DNA from 3 places in the Metallumcola ferriviriculae genome. Region 3 is predicted to be linked to each of the others. Evidence: riboswitches for the same ligand, from Rfam matches in the RefSeq annotation. Region 3 holds a riboswitch; each other region holds the start of a gene.

Region 1 (4,220 bases), 160 kb from region 3:
GTTGCCATAACTCCTGCGGCGGGTTTTGTCACGCCGCTGGCATCCATTATAATTGGCTTGATTGGTGGAGCTCTCTGCTATAATTCTGTCGCATTATTGAAGGCTAAACTAGGCTACGATGATGCCCTTGACGCATTTGGTATCCACGGTATCGGGGGAACCTGGGGCGCGGTTGCCACCGGATTGTTTGCAACTACGACAATTAACGAAGCAGGTGCAAACGGTCTGTTTTATGGTGACGGATCTTTATTGACTAAGCAGTTGATAGCGGTAGCCGCAACCTATGCTATGGCCGCCGTATCAACCTTTCTTATATTAAAATTGGTATCGCTTATTGTTCCACTTAGAGCTAGTCAGGAAGAAGAAGAGGCCGGGCTGGATCAGTCATTGCACGGCGAAGAAGGCTACAGGGACTATTCTTTGGGGGTAACAGATCCCTCCTATTCCAGCAAATATAATCAGCTAAAAGTACCAGAGCAAGAAGGTTATTCTAGCACATCTTAATTGGCTCCATCCCCAATGGTAACCACCGCGGGAGGGCTTGCAGTACAGACACCTAGTGGTATAATTATGGTAATAGTAGCAGGATGCTTTCAAAACTCATGAATGGAAACATAGCGCTGCAAGTATTTCCATGGAGGTAATCAAATGAAAAAGGTTGAGTGCATTATCAGGCCGGCAAAATTTGAAGAAGTAAAAGATGAATTGGCACAATATAACATCAAAGGGATGACCGTTACCAATGTTATCGGCTGTGGTCTTCAACAGGGTAAAACAGAAGTTTATCGCGGCAGTTCATACACTATTAACCTGTTACCTAAAGTTAAAATTGAGATGGTTGTGAGAGACCAAGAGGTGGAGCAGATTGTTGAGATTATTAAAAAGCAGTCTTATACTGGCGAAATCGGGGACGGTAAGATATTCATATATCCGGTGGAACAGGCCATTCGTATCCGCACTGGTGAATCCGCTGAAGATGCCCTTTAAAATATACAAGAGGTGTAATGTGCTTAATCCCATTACACCTCTTTCTTCAATCTTTTGATAGATAGCTGAATCTGAGTAATGTGGGCCGAATGAAAAATTTGATTCCACGGAAGAACTTGTTTCCTATCAAAAAAAAATATCCTATGGGAAAGAGGAATTTTATCAAAGAGTGAGAATAGTACAAAATAACTAATAATTTAATATTGTTGCTAACAGGTGTCAAAGAGACTTAAAAGGGAAGTCCGTACCTTATTTAAAGGGAACGGCACGGTCCCCGCCACTGTAAATGGGTAGCCTACTGCAAATGCCACTGGACTTTGTATAGTCCGGGAAGGCGCAGTGTGGCTTTGATCCATAGTCAGGAGACCTGCCTGTTACAAACGTATCGTAATCCTACGGGTGATAGGGATGGCTATGTATTTTTGCCTAAAACCCCTTGGCTTGCTGCAAGGGGTTTTCCTTATTATTCAATTACTTTGAAAGGAGGACACTAATATGCATTTGCCGGAGATGTCGCTGCCAGTTCAATGGGCTGCCGGTTGGTTTGGCTTGTCTTTACCGGCGGTTTTGGTAGGGATGAAGCGACTGAAAAAAAGAGCAAAGGAGGATAAATTGGTTAAACCTTTAGTGGGTTTAATGGCAGCAACCGTATTTATAATATCTCTTTTTCCCATTCCACTGCCTTATGGAACCAGCTCTCATGCTATCGGGACGCCTTTGGCTGCCATTATTGTAGGACCATGGATGGCAACATTATTAAGCGTTATTGCTCTTTTTCTGCAAGCGGTTTTCTTTGCCCATGGTGGGTTGACCACTCTTGGCGCTAATGTCTTTTCTATGGGTATAGTCGGTTCCTTTGTATCATATGGTTTGTTTAAATCATTACGAAAAATGCAACTGCCCCTAGTATTGGCAGTAGGAATTTCGGCGTTTGTTGGAGATTTGGCAGTATATTTGGTAACATCTTTGCAATTGGCTTTGGCATTACACGATACAAAACCTCTTTGGGATGTTTGGGTGAAGTTTTTATTAATCTTTATGCCCACCCAATTACCACTGGCTCTGGTGGAAGGCATCTTTACCGGTGGAGTATTTGGTTATTTAAAACAAATCAGGCCGGATATACTGTTAAGAATTGGTTTGAATTTCAAACAAGCGGGTGATGGTAATGAGACCCTATAAGTATTTAGTGCTATGGCTGTCGCTGCTGTTTTCCGTATTTCTTATTGCTGCTTTGATAATAGCGCCAAGGGGCAGCAGTGGTACCGATGATATGGCTGCAAATTTCGCTGTCCAGTTAGGTGCATCGGCAGGGAAGCCCATTCTGGCAATCGGTGGTGCAGGTGAACTTTTTATTTTTACTTTTGGCGGGTTTGTTTCTGGTTTCCTGATCTATCACTACTGGCATAAGGCGTTTGGTAGGAGGGAGCAGGATTGAAACATAAGCTCTATTTTAATGATACCTGGGCATATCGGGATTCCGTGGTTCGTTATGTTGACCCGCGAATCAAATTAGTAACGGCTACGGCTGGGATATTATTTTTGTTTGGCGCAGGCATTTACGGCTCTCTGGCCATATTAACTACGGTATTTGCAGGGGTAATACTTCTTGGGTATCCAATACGTTTTTTTATGGCCCGGCTAGGTTTACCTTTGGTGATTGCTATTTTCTTTATGTTGACTAAAGCGATAATGGTGGGCCAAACTCCCTTGGTTAGTTGGTCTTTAGGTGGCATCAAAGCTTCTATTTTTATAGAAGGTGTGCATGAGGGATTAGTATTGGCCCTTCGCATTATTTCAGGGGTTTCGCTGATCACAATTTTCAGTATTGTCACATCAATGGCCGAATTTATTTCCGCTGCCAGCTGGTTTCATGTACCGGCAGTACTGCTGGAAACACTGGTTTTATGTTATCGTTACATATTTATTCTCTTACTGGAGGCGGCACGTCTACATAATGCTCAGCAGTTACGTCTGGGTCATGATACCTGGAGGCATTCTTTTGTTAACACTATAAAGCTGGGGGCATTGGTGCTGGTTAGAGCATTGGATAAAGCGGAAATTTCTGCCCAAGCTATGCAGTTAAGGGGTTATGAGGATAGTTTTCCCCTGGATACTTTTGAAAGGAGACGGAAATGATTTGGCGCTAATAGATATTAATAAACTTTCCTATAAATATGCCGGCAGCATCAGCGCATTGGAATCAGTAAATCTAACTGTATGGCCGGGTGAATTTTTAGCGGTACTTGGCCGTAACGGGTCAGGTAAAACCACCCTTTTTAAGCTGCTTACAGGGATTTTAGATATTCAAGAAGGGGAAATAAAAATGGGCGATACGCCGTTGGATGATATATCAAAGCGGGAATTGCACAGGCGCATCGGTTTTGTTTTCCAAGACCCCAATGATCAGTTACTGGCTCCCACCGTGGCCCAGGACGTAGCTTTTGGTCCGGCAAATATGGGTTTGCCTAAGGATGAAATTTTTCGTCGGGTACAGCAAAGCCTGGCGGTGGTTGGGCTGGAAGGTTTTGAACATCGCCCCATTCATATGCTGAGCTTCGGCCAAAAGAAAAGAGTGGCAGTGGCTGGGGTGTTGGCTATGGAGCCGGAAATACTTATTTTGGATGAGCCCACAGCAGGGCTGGACCCGGTTGCTGTCAGCGATCTGATGAAATTAGTGCTTCGTCTTAACCAGGAACGAGGTTTGACGGTTATTTTCTCAACCCACGATGTGGAACTGGTGCCGGTATATGCTCATCGAGTACTTATTCTGGAGCGAGGCACTATGGTATTGGAGGGCAATCCCGAGACAGTTTTTAATAACAGAGAGGCGTTACGGCAGGCAGGGTTGAGGCTGCCGCGAATTGGCCATCTGTTTGAGGTAATAGAAAAACATCATGGTTGGCGTTTTCACGATGATATCCCTCTTACTATCGGGCAAGCCTGGCGTACCCTGCTTTATACAGGAACCAAGCCTCAAAAGCGCCGCTGGCGTAAAGGTTATACTACCGGTTCCTGTGCCGCCGCTGCGGCCAAAGGGGCGACTGCGCTGCTTCTAACCAAAGAAAATTTAGATAAAATTTCTATTTATACTCCTTCAGGTGTAATGCTAAACCTGGGTGTTCACGACTGCATTGTTGGTAACCATACCGCCAGTTGCAGCGTGATCAAAGATGCGGGCGATGACCCGGATATCACTGACGGTATTAAGGTTTTTGCCCAGGCAAGTTTGG
Region 2 (4,220 bases), 1.5 Mb from region 3:
GGTGGAATCATAGTTTGCACCGTACATATCTGCAATAGCACCGCTGTCGTCCTGTTTTCCATTAAACGCGGCTATTGTTTCCTGGGCGATCGTGTCCCCGGAATCTACACTTAATGCATTGAAAGCTCTCAATATCATCGCACTAGTATCTATATCCTGGTAAACTACCTCATTACCATCATAACCCGTGTAACTAGCCGTCCATAGTCCTCCGTCACGGTCTAAATTTTTAAAATAACTTTCTGCCGCCTGGGGATATGTCACAGCTTCTCCTGCCTCGACAACAGCTATCACTGCCTGAGCATTATCTGCCGTTGATTTAGCCCCGTCAAATTCGCCGCTGCTTTGCTGTCTCCCTTTCAAGTCAGCTGCTAAGTTTTGACCATTAAAGTCCGAAGCATCCATTCCTAAAGCATTTAAAATATTAATCGCTGTAATTAACTTCTGCGTGTCGCTAAAATCAAATCCGGCCAGATAATCTAAATAGGTATCGCCGCCATTTGACAAATTTACCAGATCAACCCCGGATGCCGCCAATGCGTAGGCCACCTGGTCATCCACGCCAAGTGAACCGTCCCAGCCGCTGTAAGCGAATGACCCGTCTGACTGCTGCAGGTCTGTTAAATAACTTTCTGCCTGGGTCATAACCGGCCCTACCTTATCTACATTGGCCAAAGCCAACAGGGTATCCCACGTGGTATAGGCTTCTACCCCCATCGACTTAAAGGCCCCGGTTGCTGGGTTTTGATTCTTTAACAGTGCCGTAACTAAATTCCCCTCAGCTTTTTGCCAAATGCCCATCGTGGGGTTTATGCCCAGTTTGGATAAGGTCAGTACTACCTGGGCGGTGGAATCATAGTTTGCACCGTACATATCTGCAATAGCACCGCTGTCGTCCTGTTTTCCATTAAACGCGGCTATTGTTTCCTGGGCGATCGTGTCCCCGGAATCTACACTTAATGCATTGAAAGCTCTCAATATCATCGCACTAGTATCTATATCCTGGTAAACTACCTCATTACCATCATAACCCGTGTAACTAGCCGTCCATAGTCCTCCGTCACGGTCTAAATTTTTAAAATAACTTTCTGCCGCCTGGGGATATGTCACAGCTTCTCCTGCCTCGACAACAGCTATCACTGCCTGAGCATTATCTGCCGTTGATTTAGCCCCGTCAAATTCGCCGCTGCTTTGCTGTCTCCCTTTCAAGTCAGCTGCTAAGTTTTGACCATTAAAGTCCGAAGCATCCATTCCTAAAGCATTTAAAATATTAATCGCTGTAATTAACTTCTGCGTGTCGCTAAAATCAAATCCGGCCAGATAATCTAAATAGGTATCGCCGCCATTTGACAAATTTACCAGATCAACCCCGGATGCCGCCAATGCGTAGGCCACCTGGTCATCCACGCCAAGTGAACCGTCCCAGCCGCTGTAAGCGAATGACCCGTCTGACTGCTGCAGGTCTGTTAAATAGCCCAGTGACCTTCCGATAGCAAGGTCCACCCAATCAGCATAGGTCGTTATATTTATTTCTGCTTCGTAAACATCTTGATATACAGCCTTTATTACTTGGTCCTGCTTAAATGATTGCGGGGACATCAAAGTAATATCTAATTGAGGTCCACCTGTATACGTGTCCAATTGGTTGTTATCTTCGCCAAGGTATAACCAAGTAATACCGGAATAAACCTGACCATAGACGCTGTCATAAACGTCAGCATTTATGGTAACTTCCTGTCCCGCAGCAAATACCCCGCCGTCTGCAGGGGAAATAATATCTACGGTTACCCCGGCTAACGCCATGCCGGTCATGTTCAGCACCATCACAACTACCAACAACAAGACAAAAAACTTTCTTCTTTTCACTTTCTTCCCTCCCAGTTGTACTTCGGTTTTACGGGGAGAAACTTCCATTAAATATAAAAAAACCCGGCCACGGCCGGGTTTAGGTAAAACGGAATAGTATCCCCATTTCCTTCCCACCGAAGGTTGTTGAATTCTCGTCACCGGCAGTGATCTCCTGACTTGCACTTCACCCTAGTCCCTGTGCCTTCCCGGTTTCCCAGTGGCTTGATACAGGTTTCGTCCGTGCTTACAGTAGCGGGGGCTGTAGCGGATTTGCACCGCTTTCCCACAACAGGTAACAATATTTATTTTCTTTATTTTACCTTATTTATAGCATTTCAGCAACAGTTTTCGCAAAGTTCTGAAAAAAAAGAGAAACTAAATCGACGCTTACCTTGAAATTTCCACACACATAAGGACTTGGGGTTTTCACCCCAAGTCCTTATTTTTTATCAATGTTCCTCAACTACAGGGGTTGCTTCCTCGTTTATCTTTCTGATACCCAGCATCTTTCCAACCGCCAACGCCAGGATGGCCACAAAACCGCTGAATAAAGCGCCCATCTTGGCAGCGCCTTGGATGGACGGGTCAACAAATGCCGCCCCGGCCACAAATAATGCTACCGTTAGACCAAGCGCCGCTACCAAGGCTGCGGTAAACAGTTCTTTCTGTCCCATACCCTCAGGCAAAGGAAAACCTACCAGCTTGCCCAAGTTGGCCAGAGTAACTATACCCACCGTTTTACCTAGCAGCAGGCCCACAAAAACCAACCATGTGGCGGCACCGATGCCGGACAGCTGTACACCCGCATTGGAAAGGCCAAAGAAAAATAGCCCAAAATCCACAATAACCTTCCATTCATGTTCAAACCGCGCCAGGGTGGAATGCTCTTCCTCTTCCTCTTCTGCTTCAAACAGATGCCCGCGCGCAGTAACAGGATGGGGTAAAAACGGTACAATAAATACCAAAGCCAGTGCCGGGTGCAAATGAGTATTATGAAGTCCGGTCCAGCTGAGCAATCCTGCTACCAATAAATATGGCCAATAATTACGCACATTAAATTTCCTCAGTGCGAAGGCAACGATCACTGCCGCCAGCACCAACAACAGCCAAATAGGTTCGGCGGGCTGCAAAGGATCGGGGTAGAAAACGGCTATGATAACTAATCCAATGGCATCATCGGCAATTGCCAGTAATAAGAGAAACTTTACGGCAGGATGCGCTGCGCCGAATACAAAACGAGCCACCAACCACGCCAAGGCAATATCGGTTGCGGTGGGAATACCCCACCCTCTGACCAGCTCGGGTGAGCCAAAAACTGCGTTTAACCCTAAGTACACCGCTACAGGACCGACAACCCCGCCAATAGTGGCTAAAAGAGGGTTAATTGCCTTTTTGAGCGGGTTAAGGTCCCCGCCTGGCATCAAGCTCTGGGTTATCTCCACACCGGCTATCGCAAAGAAAAATACCATAAAAATATCGTTAACTAGAAAATGAAAATTGGCACCAAAGATTAATTCCGTTTCCATCAATTCATGATAGCTGTGAGGAGAAATGTTTGCCCAAATAAGTGCTGCGAATACGCCCGCAATTAAAGGAATTGAAAACTCTTGAAGCATTTGAATTGTTTTTTTCATTCATATCCTCCCTTGATAAAAGATTTCTTTGTTTAATTATTTGAAAAAAGTAGTTTCCTTTTTCTACACTTATCCTTTTTGTAGCTTATTTCCGACTCCAATTTTTATTCTTCTTCCTTATCAAGCATCAAACCTTTATTTTATTCATCCAAATGTTCTGCAAATCCTGCTAAAAAGAAAATCTTCTTATATTCAAACTAATTATCCACAATTTTCTATGCATTAAGAAACCCGGTTGAAATGACCAACCGGGCAGTGCTATTCTTTTTCGTCCGGGTCATCTTTTGGCTTCATAGCCACCGCCGGCTGGCGATCAGGGTCTATGGGCTTTAATATCGACGGTCTGAGGTTTTGGATTGGTACCGGAGAACGGATAATAATCGATTTAAACGCTTTGTAGTTAAAAGGTATCAACGGCCATAAATATGGCACGCCAAATGATTTAGTTAGGGCTAAGATCATAAAATATAACACAGTAACACCGGCGAATCCCGGCAGCCGCAGCAGACCTGTACCCACCAGCAGAGCAACGCGTACCAATCTGTTAGCCATACTCATCTCATAACTGGGAGTGGCAAAAGAACCGATAGCTGCTACCGCCATATATAGTATCACTTCGGGAGCAAATAGGCCGATGTCAATGGCTACTTGCCCTATCAAAACTGCGGCAATAAGGCCCAAAGCAGTAGCCAAGGCTGAAGGTGTATGCACTGCTGCCATGCGCATCAAATCAATACC
Region 3 (4,220 bases):
ACGGATGCGGGGCAGTGAGACACTTACTGCTACATCGGGATATTTATTTTGTAGGTAATCGGCATGGAGGCCGGTGAAAAAGGCTTCTTTACACCACTCATTTAATCCCAGCAGTGCCCCGATATTTACCGAGCGTATTTTTGCCCGGCATGCTCGTTCCGGAGCATCTAGTCTAAAGCTGTAGTTTCGTTTGGGTCCCGCCAGGTGTACCTTATCGTAGATACCTTCGTCGTACACTTCTTGATAGACGGTTAAACTATCCACACCGGCATCGATTACCTGGCTGTATTCCTGTTCTGTTAGAGGATAGATTTCGATGCCCACGGAGTGGAAATGTTTTTTTAATATCCCGGCAGCCTTTGCTATGTAGGAAACCGGTGATTGAGCTGGGGACTCTCCTGTTAAAAAGAGGATATGTCTTAATCCAGTAGCGGCAATGGCTTTGGCTTCCTGTTCTATTTCTTCCGCGGTGAGTTTTTTTCTTTTAATACGGTTGCCTACATTAAAACCACAGTAAGCACATTTATTGATACAATGGTTAGCAATGTACATGGGTGTAAATAGGAGAATTGCCTTGCCGAAATGCTGCAGGGAAAGCTTTTGTGCCTTCTCTGCCATGGATTCCAGGTGCTTCTCCGCCTGAGGAGAGAGTAGTGATAAAAAGTCATAGGCATTTATTTTATCCTTGGCGAGTATCCGCTCAATATCTGTTGTTGTGATACTACTGAAGAAAGAATTAAAATCAAAGTCCTTGTGTGCCAAATAATATTGATAAAAGCTCATTATTTGTCACCTTCGAAGAGAAAACCGGTTAGGGGAGAGGAGGCTTGGGCGTATCGAGTTTTTGCGCCCATCTTTGCGAGATAACCCATACGACCAGCTTTAACTGCTAAAGAAAAAGCTTGGGCCATCTTTACCGGGTCAGCAGAAGTGGCAATGGCAGTATTGACCAACACCGCTGAAGCACCCATTTCCATGGCCTCTGCTGCGTCTGACGGTTTGCCCAGCCCAGCATCGATAATAACCGGCACCTCAATTTCATCGATAAGAATGCGTATCAGTTCCTTGGTCTTTATGCCGCGATTGGTACCAATGGGTGCACCTAGCGGCATTACCGCTGCTGCACCCGCTTCTACCATTCTTTTTGCTGCCATTAAATCAGGACTCATGTAAGGCAGTACTTTAAACCCTTCTTTAGCGAGAATTTCCGTAGCTTTGATGGTTTCTTGGTTGTCAGGCAGCAGGTACTTATTATCGGAAATAACTTCGATTTTCACCCAATTTCCCGCCCCCAATGCCCTGGCTAAGCGGGCGATCCTTACCGCTTCATCGGCATCCCGAGCACCAGAAGTGTTGGGAAGGAGAATACATCCCTTGGGGATATATTCAAGAATATTGTCCTCATCAGCACCGATGTCCACTCTGCGCAGTGCCATGGTGACAATCTGGGTTTCACAGGCATTAATTACTTTAGGTATAATCTGCTTACTGGGAAATTTACCTGTGCCGATTAATAGACGGCTGTTTAATTCTACGCCCCCGATAGAAAGAGGGTCCATATGATCAACTCCTTTTTATAACAGTCAAAAAGCCTTAACTAAAAAAAGCGTTAACTTTGGGGAAGGCATCAACTCAATAAGGTTTATGCCCGAAATTGACCTAGCCTCCTCCTACAAAACTGATAATTTCTATTTTGTCTTCGGCATCAAGAATTACTTTCTCAAAGCGTTGTGCAGAGATAATTTCCTGGTTTACTTGTACTACAACCCGTTCCGCATTTATCTTGAGTTTTTTTAACAGGGCGGAGATAGTGGTACCTGACGGAATATTCATTTCCTTACCATTGACTATCATACTATACCTCCTTTGCTTAAAATGAGTTGCACCCTCCTGCGTCAGAGCAATATTTAATACAGGTTGTTAAAATGCGATAAAAAAAGAAAAAACCTGCTGTAGAAAAGCAGGTATAAAAGATTTCAAGCTTCCCTACGGTAGTACTAACTACATCAGGTTAAAGGGTTAGGAAATATTTCCTTCTCAGCCAAAGGGCACCCCCAGCGGTAGTATTTAATTTTATTAAATTATATCCTGAAAGTAAGGGGCTTGTAAAGAAAGTTAGTTAACTGGCAGGAAAATTTTAGTTTGTGTTGAATTTTCATTTAAAGTTTAATAAGACTTATTGGTGCCCGTCATGGGAGAATAGGGAAGTTCGGCCTAATATTTAGGTAAAGGACGCGGTCCCGCCGCTGTAGTAGGGTTACGAAAGCTCCGAAACCACTGGTTTTGCCGGGAAGGGGAGTGATTAGGCAGCCCTGAGTCAGAAGACCTGCCAATAAGTGAGATTTTAAGCCCCCGCGGAAAGGGGTGATGGAGTTTAGGATGATGGAAAAGTCCTTGGGAAACCAGGGGCTTTTTAATTTTTTTAAAACGAAGGGGGATTTATATGTTAACCAAAACCGTCACTCGTGTTGGTATTTTTGTAGCATTAAGTGTTGTAGGTGCGTTTTTAAAGGTTCCCAGCCCTACTGGAACCGTGGCATTTGATTCTGCGCCGGGGTATTTTGCCGCTGCAGCCTTCGGCGGTGCTGAAGCAGCACTGATTATATCCATCGGTCATCTAGTATCATCTGCTTTAGTGGGCTTCCCGTTGTCATTACCGATTCATTTCCTTATTGCCGTACAGATGGCGCTGTTTGCCTATCTTTTTGGGTTTTTAGTACGTAAAGTGAACGGTTATGCAGCGATAACTTTGACCACGCTGGCCAATGGAATCCTGGCGCCTCTTTCTTTGGTACCTATGAACGGGTGGCCTTTTTTCGTGGCCATGCTGCCCCCCCTGTTGGCAGCTTCCTTTGCGAATGTTTTGTTGGCGTACATTATTTATAAGTCCGTGCGGAAAGCTGGTATAGACGTTGCCGGATAATAAGCGGGTGCGTGATTTAACCCTGGTGGATTTGGGTCAGCAGACTTTGATAATAGGATGTGATTCTACCGGGGCTGTAGGCCCAAAATCCGGTGATCAGCTGCAGGTGAGCGGGGAACTGCTGGGAAGAATGATAGCTGTTGTTCCTATAATGGAAGTAATGGCCAGCGGTGCTTTACCTGTGGCTATTATAGACACGTTGAGCGTGGAGATGCATCCTACCGGGGAAAATATCCTTAATGGCATCAAGAAAAGTATTGAGGAAGCTGGGCTGCCGCTATCACTTATTAATGGCAGTACGGAAGAAAACTTTCCTACCAGTCAGACCGGTATGGGTGTAACGGTGGTGGGCGTTGCCGAGCGGAATGATTTGAGAATCGGTTCTTCAGTGGATGGGGATATAGTTTACTTAGTGGGTAAACCTTTGGTGGGTGCGGAAGTGCTTGATAAGCCGCGTCTTGTCGCCGGTATCAAGACCCTGCGTTATTTACTGGAAGTTACAGAAATACATGAAATCCTGCCGGTAGGTTCTAAAGGTGTTGATTATGAACTTAAACTGTTGGCGATAACCGCCGGATTATCTTTTGAATATCTTCTTGGCGCCGATAAGGTAGACATGCAAAAGTCTGCCGGCCCGGCAACATGTGTGCTTGCTACCGGAGAAAGGGAGGCTGAAAGGTATTTAAAGGAATTACATTTACCGGTAACCCCCATTGCAATACTTAAACCCGATATAACGTTTTAAATGAAAGGCCGTTATTGATTTGCGGCCTTTCATAATTGTTAAAGACTATTGGGAAATGGTATTATAATGGTAATTAATGATTTGTAAAATAAAATTCAAGTTTTAAGTGTTTTAGGAGGAGACTAATGCAATTTGACCGGGAAATTGACCTTAAAGGTGAAGAATGCCCAATGCCATTTGTGAGGAGTAAACTGGAACTTGAAGAGATGGAGCTGGGGCAGGTGCTGCGGGTAATTGTGGATTATTCGCCGGCAGTGGATAATGTGCCTAAGAGCCTAGAAATTCAGGGGGAAAAGGTGTTAAGTGTAAATAAGATCAATGATACTGATTGGGAGATTATAGTGAAGAAGACGTATGAACCTGGTAATTAATATGGGATTTTTTAATGTACGGGAAATTATGGGGTATGGATAATTTTCTATTAGATGCCGAGAGGCATGAAATGTTTTTGTTCAGAGGGGGTGTTGCGTATTTTACGGGGAGGAGCATGGATGGATAAACTTTACGTGATGTATGGGGATCAAGCCGAAGAAATGGCCGTTAAAATTATGT

Evidence for each region. A riboswitch is a leader RNA that binds a small molecule or an ion and turns the genes downstream of it on or off. The one in region 3 is predicted to bind cobalamin.
Region 1: another riboswitch for cobalamin. It lies ahead of MFMK1_RS08125 (energy-coupling factor ABC transporter permease); the one in region 3 lies ahead of MFMK1_RS07210 (ECF transporter S component).
Region 2: another riboswitch for cobalamin. It lies ahead of MFMK1_RS14530 (S-layer homology domain-containing protein); the one in region 3 lies ahead of MFMK1_RS07210 (ECF transporter S component).

The regions. Positions count from the first base shown of each region.
Region 1 is NZ_CP121694.1:1,609,850-1,614,069, forward strand. Features, by position in the region: gene MFMK1_RS08115 (ammonium transporter) at 1-504, shown strand, start outside; gene MFMK1_RS08120 (P-II family nitrogen regulator) at 649-987, shown strand; cobalamin riboswitch at 1,185-1,376, shown strand; gene MFMK1_RS08125 (energy-coupling factor ABC transporter permease) at 1,483-2,169, shown strand; gene MFMK1_RS08130 (hypothetical protein) at 2,156-2,425, shown strand; gene cbiQ (cobalt ECF transporter T component CbiQ) at 2,422-3,126, shown strand; gene cbiD (cobalt-precorrin-5B (C(1))-methyltransferase CbiD) at 3,128-4,220, shown strand, end outside.
Region 2 is NZ_CP121694.1:2,953,069-2,957,288, forward strand. Features, by position in the region: gene MFMK1_RS14530 (S-layer homology domain-containing protein) at 1-1,866, opposite strand, end outside; cobalamin riboswitch at 1,992-2,157, opposite strand; gene MFMK1_RS14535 (Na+/H+ antiporter NhaA) at 2,298-3,482, opposite strand; gene MFMK1_RS14540 (spore germination protein) at 3,741-4,220, opposite strand, start outside.
Region 3 is NZ_CP121694.1:1,445,294-1,449,513, forward strand. Features, by position in the region: gene thiH (2-iminoacetate synthase ThiH) at 1-783, opposite strand, end outside; gene MFMK1_RS07200 (thiazole synthase) at 783-1,559, opposite strand; gene thiS (sulfur carrier protein ThiS) at 1,660-1,854, opposite strand; TPP riboswitch at 1,967-2,066, opposite strand; cobalamin riboswitch at 2,164-2,348, shown strand; gene MFMK1_RS07210 (ECF transporter S component) at 2,444-2,923, shown strand; gene MFMK1_RS07215 (AIR synthase related protein) at 2,913-3,668, shown strand; gene MFMK1_RS07220 (sulfurtransferase TusA family protein) at 3,794-4,039, shown strand; gene MFMK1_RS07225 (DUF362 domain-containing protein) at 4,160-4,220, shown strand, end outside.